Linked DNA regions of Rubrivivax gelatinosus IL144. The protein of the gene in region 2 interacts with the protein of the main gene of each other region in a pairwise test. Links are inferred from orthologs where the notes say so. Each region holds a gene or a part of one and is shown on either strand. Other genes may lie near its edges.

Evidence for each region.
Region 1: the proteins of uvrA (region 2) and uvrB interact in binary tests that used the Escherichia coli proteins (3 or more experiments, as listed by UniProt). The link is inferred for Rubrivivax gelatinosus IL144 from one-to-one orthologs.

What each region holds. Positions count from the first base shown.
Region 1 is NC_017075.1:1,576,665-1,584,951, reverse strand. The notes cover bases 2,827-5,784. They hold uvrB (excinuclease ABC subunit UvrB), read right to left. Parts: upstream 5,383-5,784; coding sequence 3,271-5,382; downstream 2,827-3,270. Other genes in these bases: RGE_RS07555 (amino acid aminotransferase), read left to right, coding at 5,497-5,784; RGE_RS07565 (low molecular weight protein-tyrosine-phosphatase), read right to left, coding at 2,827-3,274. Also shown: RGE_RS07590 (GNAT family N-acetyltransferase), read right to left, coding at 1-91; iron-sulfur cluster assembly protein IscA, read right to left, coding at 156-479; Fe-S cluster assembly scaffold IscU, read right to left, coding at 487-891; RGE_RS07575 (IscS subfamily cysteine desulfurase), read right to left, coding at 915-2,129; Fe-S cluster assembly transcriptional regulator IscR, read right to left, coding at 2,135-2,668; more of RGE_RS07565, read right to left, coding at 2,783-2,826; more of RGE_RS07555, read left to right, coding at 5,785-6,699; RGE_RS07550 (polyhydroxyalkanoate depolymerase), read left to right, coding at 6,839-8,104; electron transport complex subunit RsxB, read left to right, coding at 8,112-8,287. UniProt on the Escherichia coli protein: The UvrABC repair system catalyzes the recognition and processing of DNA lesions. A damage recognition complex composed of 2 UvrA and 2 UvrB subunits scans DNA for abnormalities.
Region 2 is NC_017075.1:4,965,241-4,973,773, reverse strand. Bases 1,020-4,468 are described here. They hold uvrA (excinuclease ABC subunit UvrA), read right to left. Parts: upstream 4,166-4,468; coding sequence 1,220-4,165; downstream 1,020-1,219. Other genes in these bases: RGE_RS22625 (sensor histidine kinase), read right to left, coding at 4,241-4,468; RGE_RS22635 (hypothetical protein), read right to left, coding at 1,020-1,127. Also shown: RGE_RS22640 (SWIB/MDM2 domain-containing protein), read left to right, coding at 1-216; more of RGE_RS22635, read right to left, coding at 276-1,019; more of RGE_RS22625, read right to left, coding at 4,469-6,400; RGE_RS22620 (chemotaxis protein CheB), read right to left, coding at 6,397-8,533. UniProt on the Escherichia coli protein: The UvrABC repair system catalyzes the recognition and processing of DNA lesions. UvrA is an ATPase and a DNA-binding protein. A damage recognition complex composed of 2 UvrA and 2 UvrB subunits scans DNA for abnormalities.

The DNA.
Region 1 (8,287 bases), 3.4 Mb from region 2 along the record:
GCGGGTACAGCGCCGCGAGATAGGCGTCGAGCTGCTCGAGCAGCGCGGCGACCTCGGGCTGGTCGGGGCGTTCGGGGCGGATGGTCAGCATCGCGTGCAAGGCAAAGCGCGGCCACGAGGGCCGCGCCGGACTCGGGGCAACCCGATATTGTCGGTCAGACGCGGAAGGACTCGCCGCAGCCGCAACGGTCGCGTTCGCGAGGGTTGTGGAACTTGAAGCCTTCGTTGAGGCCTTCGCGCACGAAGTCCAGCTGCGTGCCGTCCAGATAGGGCAGGCTCTTCGGGTCGACGAGCACCTTGACGCCGTGATCCTCGAAGACGATGTCCTCGGTGCCCACTTCGTCGGCGTACTCCAGCTTGTAGGCCAGGCCCGAGCAGCCGGTCGTCTTGACGCCCAGGCGCACGCCGACGCCCTTGCCCCGGCGGCCGAGATAGCGCGTGACGTGGCGGGCCGCCGCTTCGGTCAGAGTGATCGACATGATCCCTTTAGTGCTGCGTCGCCACGGCCTCGCCGTGCTTGGCCTTGTAGTCCTGCACCGCGGCCTTGATCGCGTCCTCGGCGAGGATCGAGCAGTGGATCTTCACCGGCGGCAGCGCCAGTTCCTCGGCGATGTCGGTGTTCTTGATCGTCAGAGCCTGGTCCAGCGTCTTGCCTTTGACCCACTCGGTGACGAGCGAACTCGACGCGATCGCCGAGCCGCAGCCGTAGGTCTTGAAGCGCGCGTCCTCGATCAGCCCGGTGCTCGGGTCGACCTTGATCTGCAGCTTCATCACGTCGCCGCAGGCCGGGGCGCCGACCATGCCGGTCCCCACCGTCTCGTCGCCCTTCTCGAAGGCCCCGACGTTGCGCGGGTTCTCGTAGTGGTCGACGACTTTGTCGCTGTAGGCCATGTCAGTTCTCCTGTTCTATCCGTTCAGTGCGCAGACCACTGGATCGTGCTCAGGTCGACGCCGTCCTTGTACATGTCCCAGAGGGGCGACAGCTCGCGCAGCTTGGCCACGCGGTCCTTCAGCGTCGAGACCGCGTAGTCGATCTCCGCTTCGGTCGTGAAGCGGCCGATCGTCATGCGCAGGCTGGAGTGCGCCAGCTCGTCGCTGCGGCCGAGCGCGCGCAGCACGTAGCTGGGCTCCAGGCTCGCCGAGGTGCAGGCCGAGCCCGAGGACACGGCGATGCCCTTGATGCCCATGATCAGCGACTCGCCCTCGACGAAGTTGAAGCTGGCGTTGACGTTGTGCGGCACGCGGCGCTCGAGGTCGCCGTTGATGAAGACCTGCTCGATGTCGGCGATGCCGTCCAGCAGCCGCTTCTGCAGCATGCGGATGCGCTCGCTCTCGGTGCCCATCTCGGCCTCGGCGATCGCGAAGGCCTCGCCCATGCCGACGATCTGGTGCGTCGGCAGCGTGCCCGAGCGCATGCCGCGCTCGTGGCCGCCGCCGTGCATCTGGGCTTCCAGGCGCACGCGCGGCTTGCGGCGCACGTACAGCGCGCCGATGCCCTTGGGACCGTAGGTCTTGTGCGAGGCCAGGCTCATCAGGTCGACCGGCAGCGTGCCCATGTCGATGGCGACCTTGCCGGTGGCCTGCGCGGCATCGACGTGGAAGATGATCCCGCGCTCGCGGCAGATGCGGCCGATCTCCGGGATGTCCTGGATCACGCCGATCTCGTTGTTCACGAACATGACCGACACGAGGATCGTGTCCGGACGCAGCGCCGCCTTGAAGCGCTCCAGGTCGAGCAGGCCGTCCTCGCGCACGTCGAGATAGGTCACCTCGAAGCCCTGGCGCTCCAGCTCGCGCATCGTGTCGAGCACCGCCTTGTGCTCGGTCTTCACGGTGATCAGGTGCTTGCCGCGCGAGGCGTAGAAGTGCGCCGCGCCCTTGATCGCGAGGTTGTTGCTCTCGGTGGCACCCGAGGTCCAGACGATCTCGCGCGGGTCGGCCTTGATCAGCGAAGCGACCTGGGCACGCGCCTTCTCCACCGCCTCTTCCGCTTCCCAGCCCCAGGCGTGACTGCGAGACGCCGGGTTGCCGAAGTGTTCGCGCAGCCACGGGATCATCACGTCGACGACGCGCGGGTCCACCGGCGTCGTCGCGCCGTAATCCATGTAGATCGGGAAATGCGGAGTCATGTCGCTTACTTGGTGAAGGAACTGCCGAACGCGAAGACCGAGTTCGGCGCGGTGACCTTGATCGGCTTGACGACCGGCTGCGAGGAGATCGCGCGCTTGATCGGCGCTTCCTCGACCGAGACGCCCTTGGCGATCTGCTCGTCGACGAGCTTCTTCAGCGAGATCGAGTCGAGGTACTCGATCATCTTGTTGTTCAGGCTCGCCCAGAGGTCGTGCGTCATGCAGCGGCCGCCGTCTTCGCCGTGGCAGTTTTCCTTGCCGCCGCAGCCGGTGGCGTCGATCGGCTCGTCGACGGCGACGATGATGTCGGCGACGGTGATCTCGTCGGCCGGACGGCCCAGCGAGTAGCCGCCGCCCGGGCCGCGCGTGCTCTCCACGAGTTCGTGGCGGCGCAGCTTGCCGAACAGCTGCTCCAGGTAGGACAGCGAAATCTGCTGCCGCTGGCTGATGGCTGCCAGCGCCACCGGGCCGCTGTGCGAGCGCAGCGCGAGGTCGATCATCGCGGTGACGGCGAAGCGGCCTTTGGTGGTCAGTCTCATGGATGTCTCCTTACGGAAGGCGTCGGCGACCGCGGGTTTCCCCGTAGAGCGATCCCGACTAGATTGCTCAAGTATAGCTGAGACCAACCAATTTGGTCAAGCTTTGCGGCGCCGTCACGTCGACTGCGCGCGCAGCAGGCGGGCCACGATCCCGTCACACGCGTCCTCGATCAGGTCGAGCACACGTTCGAACCCTGCCGCCGACCCGTAATAGGGGTCGGGCACCTCGCGCACGCCTGCATGGCGCAGGGCGTGATCCATGAGCAACCCGAGGTCGGCGCGGGCGTCGTCGGGCGCGATCTGCCTCAGCCGGGCCAGGTTGTCCTCGTCCATCCCGAGGATCCAGTCGAATCGCGAGAAGTCCTCGCGCTCGACCTTCCGGGCCCGCAGCCGGGTGAGATCGTAACCCCGCGCGGCCGCGTGGCGAACAGCGCGTGGGTCCGGCGCCTCACCGGCGTGATATCCGAGCGTTCCGGCGGAGTCGACCCGCACCTGCCGCCCCAGTCCGGCAGCCTCGAGCTTGGCGCGCAGCACGCCTTCGGCGCTCGGCGAGCGGCATATGTTTCCCATGCAGATCAACAAGATGCTGCTCGGCGACGCGTTCATCGAGCGCCTCCGCGCGCCGCGTCAAGCGGAACCACGTTGACGTCATGGCCTCCCGAGCCGAACGCCTGCTCGCGCAGCAGCGCGAGCTGGTCGCGCACGCGCGCCGCCTTCTCGAACTCGAGGTTGCGCGCGTGTTCGAGCATCTGTTTCTCCAGCGCCTTGATGCGCTTGCCCAGATCCTTCTCGGACATCGCCTCGACCTCGGCCGCGGCCTGCGCCGCCTGGACCTCGTCCTTGGCCGTCTTGTCGCTGACGACGCCGTCGATCAGGTCGCGGATCTTCTTGTTGACGGTGCGCGGCACGATGCCCATCGCCTCGTTGTGCGCGATCTGCTTGGCGCGCCGGCGCTCGGTCTCGTCGATCGCGCGGCGCATCGACTCGGTGATCCTGTCGGCATAGAGGATGGCCTTGCCGCGCGCGTTGCGCGCCGCGCGGCCGATGGTCTGGATCAGGCTGCGTTCGGCGCGCAAAAAACCTTCCTTGTCGGCGTCGAGGATGGCCACCAGGCTCACCTCGGGCAGGTCCAGGCCTTCGCGCAGCAGGTTGATGCCGACCAGCACGTCGAACGAGCCCAGCCGCAGGTCGCGCAGGATCTCGACACGTTCGACGGTGTCGATGTCGCTGTGCAGGTAGCGCACCTTGACGCCGTTGTCCGACAGGTAGTCGGTGAGCTGCTCGGCCATGCGCTTGGTCAGCGTCGTGATCAGCACGCGCTCGTTGACGTCGACCCGCTCGCGGATCTCCTGCAGCACGTCGTCGACCTGGGTCGAGGCCGGGCGCACCTCGACCTCGGGGTCGACGAGGCCGGTCGGGCGCACCACCTGCTCGACGACCTGGCCGGAATGCGTCTTCTCGTAGTCGGCCGGCGTCGCGGTGACGAACACCGCCTGGCGCATGCGGCGCTCGAACTCCTCGAAGCGCAGCGGCCGGTTGTCCAGCGCGCTGGGCAGGCGGAAACCGTACTCCACCAGCGTCGTCTTGCGCGCGCGGTCGCCGTTGTACATGCCGCCGAGCTGGCCGATCAGCACGTGGCTCTCGTCGAGGAACATGATCGCGTCGCGCGGCAGGTAGTCCACCAGCGTCGACGGCGGCTCGCCGGGCGCGGCGCCCGACAGATGGCGGGTGTAGTTCTCGATGCCCTTGCAGTGCCCGACCTCCTGCAGCATCTCGACGTCGAAGCGCGTGCGCTGCTCGACGCGCTGGGCCTCGACGAGCTTGCCGTTCTTGACGAAGAAGTCGACGCGCTCGCGCAGCTCGGCCTTGATGCCGTCGACCGCGCGCAGCACCTGTTCGCGCGGCGTCACGTAGTGGCTCGACGGGTAGATGACGAACCGCGGCACCTTCTGGCGCACGCGGCCGGTCAGCGGGTCCAGCAATGCCAGCGACTCGATCTCGTCGTCGAAGAGCTCGATGCGCAGCGCCAGCTCGCTGTGTTCAGCCGGGAAGACGTCGATCGTGTCGCCGCGCACGCGGAAGGTGCCGCGGCCGAACTCGACCTCGTTGCGCGTGTACTGCATCGACACCAGCCGCGCGATGACGTCGCGCTGGCCCAGCTTGTCGCCGACACGCACGATGAGCCGCATCTGCGTGTAGTCCTCGGGCTTGCCGATGCCGTAGATCGCGCTGACGGTGGCCACGACGATGACGTCGCGGCGCTCGAGGATGCTCTTGGTCGCCGACAGCCGCATCTGCTCGATGTGCTCGTTGATCGCGCTGTCCTTCTCGATGAACAGGTCGCGCTGCGGCACGTAGGCCTCGGGCTGGTAGTAGTCGTAGTAGCTGACGAAGTACTCGACGGCGTTCTTCGGGAAGAACTCGCGGAACTCGCTGTACAGCTGCGCGGCCAGCGTCTTGTTCGGCGCGAAGACGATCGCCGGCCGGCCCAGCCGGGCGATGACGTTGGCCATCGTGAAGGTCTTGCCCGAGCCGGTGACGCCGAGCAGCGTCTGGTAGGCGAGGCCGTCGCCCACGCCGTCGACGAGCTGCTCGATCGCGGCCGGCTGGTCACCGGCCGGCGGATACGGCTGGAAGAGCTGGAACGGGGAATCGGCAAATGTGACGAACTCGCCCCGGGCGAGCTCCGTCGCGACGTCGGTGTCTTCGGTCATCGGGGAAACCTGGTGGCGGACATCTAGAATTCGAGGGCAACCGCAGAGGGTAACGCAGCCGCGGGCTCCCTGCCGGATCCGCTTTCCTCCCCCGCCACTCCTCAGGAAACCGCCATGTCCGCCTCCGTGTTCGCCGCCGTCCAGATGGCTCCGCGCGACCCGATCCTCGGTCTCAACGAACAGTTCGCCGCCGACCCGAACCCGGCCAAGGTGAACCTGGGTGTCGGCGTCTACTTCGACGACAACGGCAAGCTGCCGGTGCTGGACTGCGTCGCCGCCGCCGAGAAGCAGCTGCTGGAAGCGAGCAAGCCCAAGGGCTACCTGCCGATCGACGGCATCGCCGCCTACGACAAGGCGGTTCAGGGCCTCGTCTTCGGCGCCGGCAGCGAGGTGCTGCGGGCCGGCCGTGTGGCCACCGTGCAGGCGCTGGGCGGCACCGGCGGGCTGAAGGTCGGCGCCGACCTGCTGAAGAAGCTGAACCCGGGCGCACGCGTGCTGATCAGCGACCCGAGCTGGGAAAACCACCGCGCGCTGTTCACCAACGCCGGCTTCGAGGTCTCGACCTACCCGTACTACGACGCGCCGACGCGCGGCATCCGCTTCGACGCCATGCTCGCCGCGCTGAAGGCCGCGCCGGCCGGCACCATCGTCGTGCTGCACGCCTGCTGCCACAACCCGACCGGCTGCGACCTGACGCCGGCGCAGTGGACCGAAGTCGTCGCCGCCTGCCAGGCCGCCGGCCTCGTGCCTTTCCTCGACATGGCCTACCAGGGCTTCGGCGAAGGCATCGCCGAGGACGGCGCGGTCATCGGCCAGTTCGTCGCCAGCGGCCTGCAGTTCCTCGTCTCGACCTCGTTCTCCAAGAGCTTCTCGCTCTACGGCGAACGTGTCGGCGCGCTCAGCGTCGTCTGCGCCGACCGCGACGAGACCACGCGCGTGCTGTCGCAGCTGAAGATCGTCATCCGCACCAACTACTCCAACCCGCCGACTTTCGGCGCCCAGCTCGTGGCCACCGTGCTGACGACGCCGGCGCTGCGCGCGCAGTGGGAAGAGGAGCTGGCCGGCATGCGGCTGCGCATCCGCGCGATGCGCGCCTCGCTGGTCGAGAAGCTGGCCGCCGCCGGCGTGCCGGGCGACCTGTCCTACATCACGCGCCAGAAGGGCATGTTCAGCTACTCGGGCCTGTCGGCCGAGCAGATGCAGCGCCTGCGCAGCGAATTCGGCGTCTACGGCGTCGATTCGGGCCGCATCTGCGTCGCCGCGCTCAACAGCAAGAACCTCGACGCCGTCGCCGCGGCGATCGCCAAGGTCGCCTGAAGTCCCTCCGGCCGGTGACAACCGGCCGGAACCCGAGCGTTTTCCGCGTTTTCACCGGCCGCTTTGCGCGGCAGGATGCTCGTTGACCGACTAATATTGCTGCACCGCACAATGCGGCCGGCGAGGACGGGAGACGAGCATGCTGTACCACCTGTACGAGACGCAACGCGCGCTGATGGCGCCGTTCGCGGAGTTCGCGGCCGCCACCGCCAAGCTCTACGACCACCCGCTGTCGCCGTTCGCGCACACGCCGATGGCGCAGCGCGTGTCCGCCGGCTTCGACCTGCTGCACCGGCTGGCCAAGGAATACGAGAAGCCCGAGTTCGGCATCACCTCGGCCACCGTCGACGGCGTCGCCGTCGCGGTGCAGGAGCAGGTGGCGCTGGCCAAGCCCTTCTGCCGGCTGCTGCGCTTCAAGCGCTTCAGCGACGAACCGCACGCGCTGGCGCGCATGAAGACGCAGCCGACGGTGCTCGTCGTCGCGCCGCTGTCGGGCCACCACTCGACGCTGCTGCGCGACACCGTCACCAGCCTGCTGCACGACCACAAGGTCTACATCACCGACTGGACCGACGCGCGCATGGTGCCCGAGGACGAGGGCCCGTTCCACCTCGCCGACTACGTCGCCTACGTGCAGGACTTCATCCGCCTGATCGGCCCGAACGTGCACGTCATCTCGGTGTGCCAGCCGACGGTGCCGGTGCTCGCCGCGGTGTCGCTGCTGGCCAGCGGCGGCGAAGCGACGCCGCGCACGATGACGATGATGGGCGGCCCGATCGACGCGCGCCGCAGCCCGACGGCGGTGAACAACCTGGCGATGAACAAGAGCCACGCCTGGTTCGAGGCCAACGTGATCTACCGCGTGCCGAGCAACTACCCGGGCGCCGGGCGCGCGGTGTATCCGGGCTTTCTGCAGCACTCGGGCTTCGTGGCGATGAACCCCGACCGCCACGTCAGCAGCCACTACGACTACTTCCTCGATCTCGTGCGTGGCGACGAGGACAGCGCCGAGGCGCACCGCAAGTTCTACGACGAGTACAACGCCGTGCTCGACATGCCGGCCGAGTACTACCTGGACACGATCAAGACCGTCTTCCAGGACTTCGCGCTGGTCAACGGCACCTGGGACGTGCACGGACAGCTCGTGCGGCCGCAGGACATCAAGACGACGGCGCTGCTGACCGTCGAAGGCCAGCTCGACGACATCTCGGGCGCCGGCCAGACGCGCGCCGCGCACGACCTGTGCTCGGGCATCCCGCGAACGCGCCAGTTCCACTACGACGTCGAAGGCGCGGGCCACTACGGCATCTTCTCGGGCCGGCGCTGGCGCGAGAAGGTCTACCCCGAGCTGCGCAGCTTCATCGCCCGCTTCGACAAGCCGGCGCCGCGCGCGGCCGCCCGATAATCCGGCGGTGACCGCCGCCCTCGCCGCCCTCGCCGACCGACTCGACGCCGCCCTGCCGCAGACGCAGTGCACGCGCTGCGGCTACGCCGACTGCTGCGCCTATGCCGAAGCGCTGGCCGCCGGCAGCGCCACCCTCGACCGCTGCCCGCCCGGCGGCGCCGAAGGCGTCGCGCGGCTGGCCGC
Region 2 (8,533 bases):
ACCCCGAGCGCCGCTCTGGCCGCCGTCATCGGCGACAAGCCGCTGCCGCGCACCGAGATCACGAAGAAGGTCTGGGAGTACATCAAGAAGAACGGCCTGCAAGACAAGGCCAAGAAGACGATGATCAACGCCGACGCCAAGCTGAAGGCGATCTTCGACAAGGCGCAGGTCTCGATGTTCGAGATGACCAAGCTGATCAGCAGCCACCTCAAGTGAGGCACGCGGGCGCCTGGCGCCCGTTGTCCACCACGAAGGCCGGCGTCAGCCGGCCTTTTTCATTGCGGCGCCGCCGCCAGCGTCTTCTCGCAGAAGGCGCGCATCTCGGCGTCCTGCACCTCGGCCAGCAGCGCGAGCATCGCCTCGCGGTGGCGGGCCAGCTCCTCGCGGTCGCCGGCCGCATGCGCCGCATGCACGGCGCATTCATGGGCGAAGAAACGTTCCGAGGCCTCGGCGCCATGCGCCTCGCAGGCCGCGATGCAGGCCGCCGCGTGCGCCTGCGCCTGCGCGCCGTGGCCGAGCGCGGCATGGCACAGCGCCAGGTGGTAGTCGGCGCGCTCGACGTGCATCCAGGTGCCGGCACGCTCCCAGGCGCGGCGTTCGAGTTCGGCCATCTCGATCATCAGCGCGTCCAGCGCCGGCTCGCGCGGGCCCAGGCGCAGCGCCTGGGCCACGTTGTGCGCCGTCGCGGCGTAGGCCTGGCGCGCGGCCGGGTCGGGGTGGTTCGCGGCGCGCGTCTCCAGCGGCAGCAGGCGCACGCGCGGCGCGTCGTGGCGCCCGCGGCGCAGCTCGGCCTGCACGACGTCGCCGAGCAGGGCCCAGGCGGCGACCTCGGGCAGCGGTTCGGCCTGTCGGCCCTCGACCTGCGCCAGCGCCCACTGGGCGCGCGAGCGCGCCGCGTCGAGCTTGGCGCCGGCCGGCAGCGCGGCGACGAAGGTGTGCAGCAGGTCGGTCCGCCCGAGGTGGCCCAGCGCGGTGTGACGCGCCAGCCGCACGGCGTCGGCGCCGTCGTCGTCGTCGGGCAGCGTCGAAGCGCGCGCGACGAGTTCCAGCGTCAGCTCGTACGGGGCCGTGTCGTGGCGGTTCCAGGCGACTTCCAGCCAGTCGCGCAGCGCTTGTGTCGTGTCCATCGGGTTCCCCGGGCCTCCCAGCCTCGTCCGAACCCTGATGCTGGCCCCGGCGCGGCCGCGGCGCCATCCCGAGGCGCAAACGGCCGCGGCATTCAGTCGGGGGTGTGCCAGCGGCGCGCCGTCTCCAGCAGCGGCGCCAGGAAACGCCCGGTGTGGCTGCCGGCATGCGCGGCGATGTCCTCGGGCGTGCCGGCCACCAGCACGCGGCCGCCGCCCGAGCCGCCTTCCGGGCCCATGTCGATCAGCCAGTCGGCGGTCTTGATGACGTCCAGGTTGTGCTCGATGACGACGATGGTGTTGCCGGCGTCGCGCAGCTGGTGCAGCACCTTGAGCAGCAGGCCGATGTCGTGGAAGTGCAGGCCGGTGGTCGGCTCGTCGAGGATGTACAGCGTGCGCCCGGTGTCGCGCTTGGACAGCTCCAGCGCCAGCTTGACACGCTGGGCCTCGCCGCCGGACAGCGTCGTCGCCGCCTGGCCCAGGCGGATGTAGCCCAGGCCGACGTCGAGCAGCGTCTGCAGCTTGCGCGCGATCGCCGGCACCGCCGAGAAGAAACCGTTGGCTTCCTCGACCGTCATCTCCAGCACCTGGGTGATGCTGCGGCCCTTGTAGAGCACCTCCAGCGTCTCGCGGTTGTAGCGCGCGCCGTGGCAGACGTCGCAGGGCACGTAGACGTCGGGCAGGAAGTGCATCTCGACCTTGATGACGCCGTCGCCCTCGCAGGCCTCGCAGCGCCCGCCGGCGACGTTGAAGCTGAAGCGCCCGGCGCCGTAGCCGCGCTCGCGCGCCATCGGCACCTCGGCGAAGAGCTCGCGGATCGGCGTGAACAGCCCCGTGTAGGTCGCCGGGTTGGAGCGCGGCGTGCGCCCGATCGGGCTCTGGTCGACGTTGATGACCTTGTCGAAGGCCTCCAGGCCGTCGATGCGCTCGTGCTCGGCCGGCTCGGCGTGGCTCTGGTAGAGCTTCTTGGCGACCGCGGTGTAGAGCGTGTCGTTGACCAGCGTGCTCTTGCCCGAGCCGCTGACGCCGGTGACGCAGGTCAGCAGCCCGACCGGGATCTCGACGTCGACGCCCTTCAGGTTGTGGCCGCGCGCGCCGACGATGCGCAGCACGCCGCGTTCGGCGTCGGCGGCGACACGCCGCTGGGGCACCTCGATGCGCAGCGTGTGCGCCAGGTAGCGCCCGGTCAGCGACTCGGGGTCGGCCGCCACCTCCTCGGGCGTGCCCTGGGCGATGACGCGCCCGCCGTGCACGCCGGCGCCCGGGCCCATGTCGACGACGTGGTCGGCGGCGCGGATCATGTCCTCGTCGTGCTCGACGACGAGCACCGAGTTGCCCAGGTCGCGCAGGTGCTGCAGCGTGCCGATCAGGCGCTCGTTGTCGCGCTGGTGCAGGCCGATGCTGGGCTCGTCGAGCACGTACATCACGCCCGACAGCCCGCTGCCGATCTGGCTCGCCAGCCGGATGCGCTGGGCCTCGCCGCCCGACAGCGTGTCGGCGCCGCGGTCCAGGCTCAGGTAGGTCAGGCCGACGTCGTTCAGGAAGCGCAGCCGCGAGCGGATCTCGCGCACGATCTTGTCGGCGATCTCGGCCTTGGCGCCTTCGAGCCTCAGGCCCTCGAAGTAGGCCAGGCACTCGGCCAGCGTCGCGTGTTCGACGGCGTAGATCGGCAGGCCTCGGCGCGCCGCCTCGTCGCCTTCGCCGGCATGGCGCAGGAAGACGTGGCGCGCCTCGCGCCGCAGCCGCGTGCCTTCGCACTGCGGGCAGGGCTTGGCGGCCTGGTAGCGCACCAGGTCCTCGCGCACCGCGGCCGAGTCGGTCTCGCGGAAACGGCGCTCGAAGTTCGGGATGATCCCTTCGAAGGGATGGCGGCGCTTGACGCTGCGCTGGCGGCCCTTGGTGCCTTCGGCGGTGTACGAGAACTCGATCTCCTCGTCGCCCGAGCCGTAGAGCAGGACCTGGCGCGCCTTCGCGTCCAGGTCCTCGAACGCGGTGTCGATGTCGAAGCCGTAGTGCGCGGCCACGCTCTCCAGCAGCGAGAAGGTGTAGGCGTTGCGCCGGTCCCAGCCCTTGACCGCGCCGGCGGCCAGGCTCAGCGACGGGAAGGCGACGACGCGCTCGGGGTCGAACACCGTCACCTGGCCCAGGCCGTCGCAGGCCGGGCAGGCACCGACCGGCGAGTTGAACGAGAACAGCCGCGGCTCCAGCTCGGGCAGCGAGTAGCTGCACACCGGACAGCCGAACTTGCTGCTGAACAGGTGCTCGCGGCCCGTGTCCATCTCCAGCGCGATGGCGCGCCCGTCGGCGATGCGCAGCGCGGCCTCGAAGCTCTCGGCCAGGCGCTGCTTCATGTCGGGCCGCGTCTTCAGCCGGTCGACGACGACGTCGATGTCGTGCTTCTCGGTCTTCTTCAGCGCCGGCAGCGCGTCGGCTTCGACGACCGCGCCCGGCTGGCCGTCGTTGCCGACGCGAAAGCGCACGTAGCCGCGCGCCTGCATGTCGGCGAAGAGCTCGACGAACTCGCCCTTGCGGTCACGCACCACCGGGGCCAGCACCATCAGCTTGGTCTCGGGCGGCAGCGCGAGCGCGGCGTCGACCATCTGGCTGACGCTCTGCGCCTGCAGCGGCAGGCCGTGCTCGGGGCAGTAGGGCGTGCCGGCGCGCGCGTACAGCAGGCGCAGGTAGTCGTGGATCTCGGTGATCGTGCCGACCGTCGAACGCGGGTTGTGGCTGGTGGCCTTCTGCTCGATCGAGATCGCCGGCGACAGCCCTTCGATGACGTCGACGTCGGGCTTGTCCATCAGCTGCAGGAACTGGCGCGCGTAGGCCGACAGGCTCTCGACGTAGCGCCGCTGGCCTTCGGCGTACAGCGTGTCGAAGGCCAGGCTGGACTTGCCCGAACCCGACAGCCCCGTGATCACGACCAGCGCGTGTTTCGGGATGTCGAGGTCGACGTTCTTCAGGTTGTGCGTGCGGGCGCCGCGCACGCGCAGCGCCGTGGTTTCGGCGGCGTGGGCGGGGCGTGGACGGTGTTCGGGCATCGGCGGGCGAGCGGCGGGCAACCGGCCATCATAGCGAGCGCCGGCGCCGAGGCGCCAGCGCTCCTGCGCCGCGCGTCAGATGCGAAGGCCCGGCTCGCCGTGCAGCGGCACCTCGTCGAGTGCGACGGTGAACGCGGTGCGCTCGCCGGCGACGCTCTCGACTTCGATGCGCCCGCCCATCGCCTCGACGACGCGCTTGCTGAAGTACAGTCCCATGCCCGAGCCCGGGATGCCCGAGCACTCGGCCCCGGCGCGGCTGAAGGGCTGGAACAGCTCGGCCAGCTGCTGCTCCGACAGGCCGCGGCCGGTGTCGGCGACGGTCAGTTCGACATAACCGGCGAAGTGCCGCGCCGAGACCATGATGCGGCCGCCGGTGCGGTTGTACTTGGCGGCGTTGGACAGCAGGTTCAGCAGCACTTCCTTGGTGCGCAGCGGGTCGGCCAGCACCAGCAGCGGCGGGCCGTCGCTGCAGCGGTCGTCCATCGTCAGCTGCATCGCCGCGGCCTGGGCGGCGATCATCTGCAGGCAGTCGCGCACCAGCGGGCGCAGGTCCAGCGCGACGCGCTTCATCGCCAGCTGGCCGCTCTCGATGCCCGAGACGTTGAGCAGCTCGTTGACCAGCTCCAGCAGGTGGCGCGCGGCGTCCTCGACCATCGCGACGCGGTAGGGCTTGACCACCAGGTCGCCGGCTTCGGCCTCCAGCCGCATCAGCTGCGAGAAGCCGAGGATCGCGTTCAGCGGCGTGCGCAGCTCGTGGCTGACGCGCGACAGGAACACCGTCTTGGCGCGGTTGGCCGATTCGGCGGCCTGCTTGGCGGCCAGCAGCCGGGCCTGCTCGTGCTCGCCGGTCGTGTCCCAGGCGCAGCCGACCAGGCGCACGGTACGCGGCGCCATGCCGCCTTCGACGTGGGCGCGCCCGGCCAGGTGCAGCCAGCGCTCGCCAACCGGCCCCGGCGCCAGGCGCAGCTCGATGCCGAAGGCGGTGCAGGCCTCGACGGCCTGGTGCACGGCGTCGACGAAGCTCGGCGCGTCTTCCGGGTGCAGATAGGGCGAGAGCGCGGCGCACAGGTCCGACGGCGGCGTGCCGTCGCCGTAGGCGGCCAGCTCGCGCATGCGGCCGTCGAGGTAGAGCTCGCCGTGCTGCAGGTCCCAGTCCCAGACGCCGATGCCGCCGGCATCGTTGGCCACGCTCAGGCGCTCGGTCAGCTCGCCGATCTGGCGCCGGGCCTGGGCCTGGGCGGTGACGTCCTGGAACATGCCGATGACCAGCGGGCCGTCGTCGCCGAGCTCGGCGCGGCCGACGACGCGCACGCGCATCGCGCGGCCGTGGGCGTCGTGCATGTCGAGCTCGAAGTCGAACGGCGCCTGCCCCGGCTTGGCCGCGTGCAGCGCCCCCGACAGCGCGGCGTGGCCGTCGGGCGTGCACAGCTGCAGCGTGCGCTCCAGCGTCGCCGGTTCGTCGGCGGCGATCTCGAAGACGCGGCGCAGGTGCGAGGACCAGCGCATCGTGCCGCACTCGATGTCGTACTCCCAGCCGCCGATGCGCGCCAGGCGCGCCGAGTCGGCGAGGAAGGCCTCGCGCACGCGCAGCGCCTCGGTGGTCTCGCGCAGCGCGCGCACGTCCTCGATGTGCTCGGTGCGGTCGATGACGGCCATCGCGAACTGCGGCTTGTCGTCGTCGTCGCCGGGCAGCGTCGACAGGTGCATCTCGCCGATGAAGCGGCGTCCGTCCTCGGCGACGAAGCCGACCTCGTCGAGCGTGATCGAGCCCAGCGCACGCGCCTGGTGGAAGGCCGGCCGCACGCGCTGCTGGTACTGCTGCGAGTCGACCATGCGGAACAGCAGCCGCGCGCTCATCGTCTGGCGCTGCATCGAGAACAGGCGCTCGGCCTGGCCGTTCTGCTCGAGCACCTCGCCGTTGAAGCTGACCAGCATCGACGCCACCGGCATGCCCAGGAACAGCGTCGTGAAGCGCGACAGCGCCTGCTCGGTGCGCTCGCGGCTTTGCTGCAGCTCGTCGGCCTGGGCGTGCAGCTCGGCCTGGTAGATGCGCAGCTCCTCGGCCAGCGTGCGCACCTTGGTGTCGTTGCGTTGCAGCGCCGCCTCGGCGGCGCCGAGATCGCCGCGCTGCACGGCGTCGAGCAGCTCGCTGCGCAGGTCCGCGCCGTTGTTCGCCACCTGCGCGACCAGCCGGTCGCGCTGGCGCACCCGTTGCCTCAGTTGCATCTCGCTCATGCGTTCGCCTTGCTGCCGTCGGGCAGCGAACCCCCGCTCAAGCGGACCCACTCGCTGATGTCGACGTGGCTGACGACGGCGCCGCCCGCCGAATGGCGGATCGGGGCCGCGTACATCAGGAACCAGCGCTTCTGGTCCGGTGCGTGACAGGGATAGTGCATCTGGAACATCGGGATGCGGCCTTCGAGGACCGCGGTCAGGCCCTCGTGGGCACGGCGGGCGTCGGCATCCGACAGCGCCGCCTCGGCGCAGACCCGCAGGTAGTTGCTGCCCGGCCCGGTGCGGCGCTCCGCCGGGTCGCCGTTCTCGGTGGCGAAGCGGCGCCAGGCCTCGTTGACGCGCGTGATCGCGCCGTGCAGGTCGACGACGGCGACGTGCTGCGGCAGCGAGTCGATGACGGCCTGCAGGCGCTCGGAGTCCTTGACCGAGTCGATGTTCACGAAGGTCATCACCGCGCGGCTGGCGCCCGGCGAGCGGCCCGGGTAGGGCTGGATGCGCGCCAGCCACCACTGGCCGCTGCGGCTGCGCACCTCGCGCTCGGTGACGCTGCCGCGTTCCAGCGTCAGGCGCAGGTCGGCGAACAGCGAGGGATAGTCCAGCCGGTGGGCGAAGTCCTCGATCGAGCGGCCTTCGTCGCCCTGGCGCAGGTGGAACAGCGGCGTCGCCTCGGGCGTGAAGCGCGTCAGGCGCAGCTGCTCGTCGACGAACACGGTCGGGATCGCCGCCGCCTTGGAGACGTTCTCCAGGTCGGCGTTGACCGAGTTCAGGACGTCGACCTTCTCCTGGTACTCGGAGTTGACGGTGTAGAGCTCCTCGTTGACGGACTGCAGCTCCTCGTTGGTGCTCTGCAGCTCCTCGTTGGAGGCCATCAGCTCTTCGTTGGTCGCCTGCAGCTCCTCGTTGGAGGTCTCGAGCTCCTCGATCGTCGCCTGCAGGTTGTCGTGCATCACCGCCAGGTCGCGCTCGAGCTCCTCGATGCGGCGCAGGTAGCGATCGTCGGGCGGATCGGCCGGCACCGGCGTGCCGTCGGGCTCGGTGGCCGCGCCGCGCTCGGGCAGCGTCTCCAGCGACAGCATCGCGAAGCCGCCGTCGTCGCTGCCGTCCAGCGGCCGGGCGACGAGCTGCACGCGGCACCAGCCGTCGCCGTCGGGCAGGCGGATCGGCGCCGAGCGCTGCGGCGAACGTTCGGTGCAGATGCCCTGCAGCAGCATGCTGGCCACCGGCACCAGGTCGCGCGGCAGCAGCTTCATCAGGTCCAGCGTCGCCTGGCCTTCGGCGAACTGCAGCAGCTGGCGCGTGTCGCCGTAGACGCGCATCAGCTGGCGGGCCTCGCTGACGACCACCGACGGCGGCGCGTAGTGCTGCATCAGCAGCGCCAGCGCGCCGTCGTTGCCGGGGCGCGGCATCAGCGGCGGCAGGCCCGAGCCGCGTTTGGCCGGGTCACCCAGGCGCGTGTGGTGCAGGCCGCGCATGTCCATCGTCGCGGCCGAGCGGTCGCGGCGCAGCAGGCGGTAGACCTTGCTGCGCGCCTTCAGCGGCTGGAAGTCGCGCTGCAGCTCGCCCAGCGACTCGCTGGGGCCGAGCATCAGGTGCGCGCCCGGCGCCATCGCGTACTGCAGCCGGCGCAGCGCGCTTTCCTGCGCCGCCGGCTCCAGGTAGATCAGCGCGTTGCGGCAGGTGACCAGGTTCATGCGCGTGAACGGCGGGTCGGCGATGACGTTGTGGCGCGCGAAGATGATCATCTGGCGCAGCTCGGGCTGCACCTGGTAGCGGCCCTGGCGCTCGATGAAGAACTGCGACAGCCGCTCGGGCGAGACCTCGGCGGCGATCGTGTCCGGGTACAGGCCGGCGGCGGCGTGGTCCAGGTACTGCTGCTCGACGTCGGTGGCGAAGATCTTCACCGGCCGCGTGCGCCCGGCGGCGCGGAAGGCCTCGGCGAAGAGGATCGCGATCGAGTACGCCTCCTCGCCGGTGGCGCAGCAGGCCACCCAGGCGCGGATGCCTTCCGGGCCGGCGCGGGTGACGAGTTCGGGGATCACCTGCTCGGCGAGCAGGTCGTAGACCTCGCTGTCGCGGAAGAAGCGCGTCACCGGGATCAGCAGCTCGCGGCGCAGCAGCACCTGCTCGTCGGGC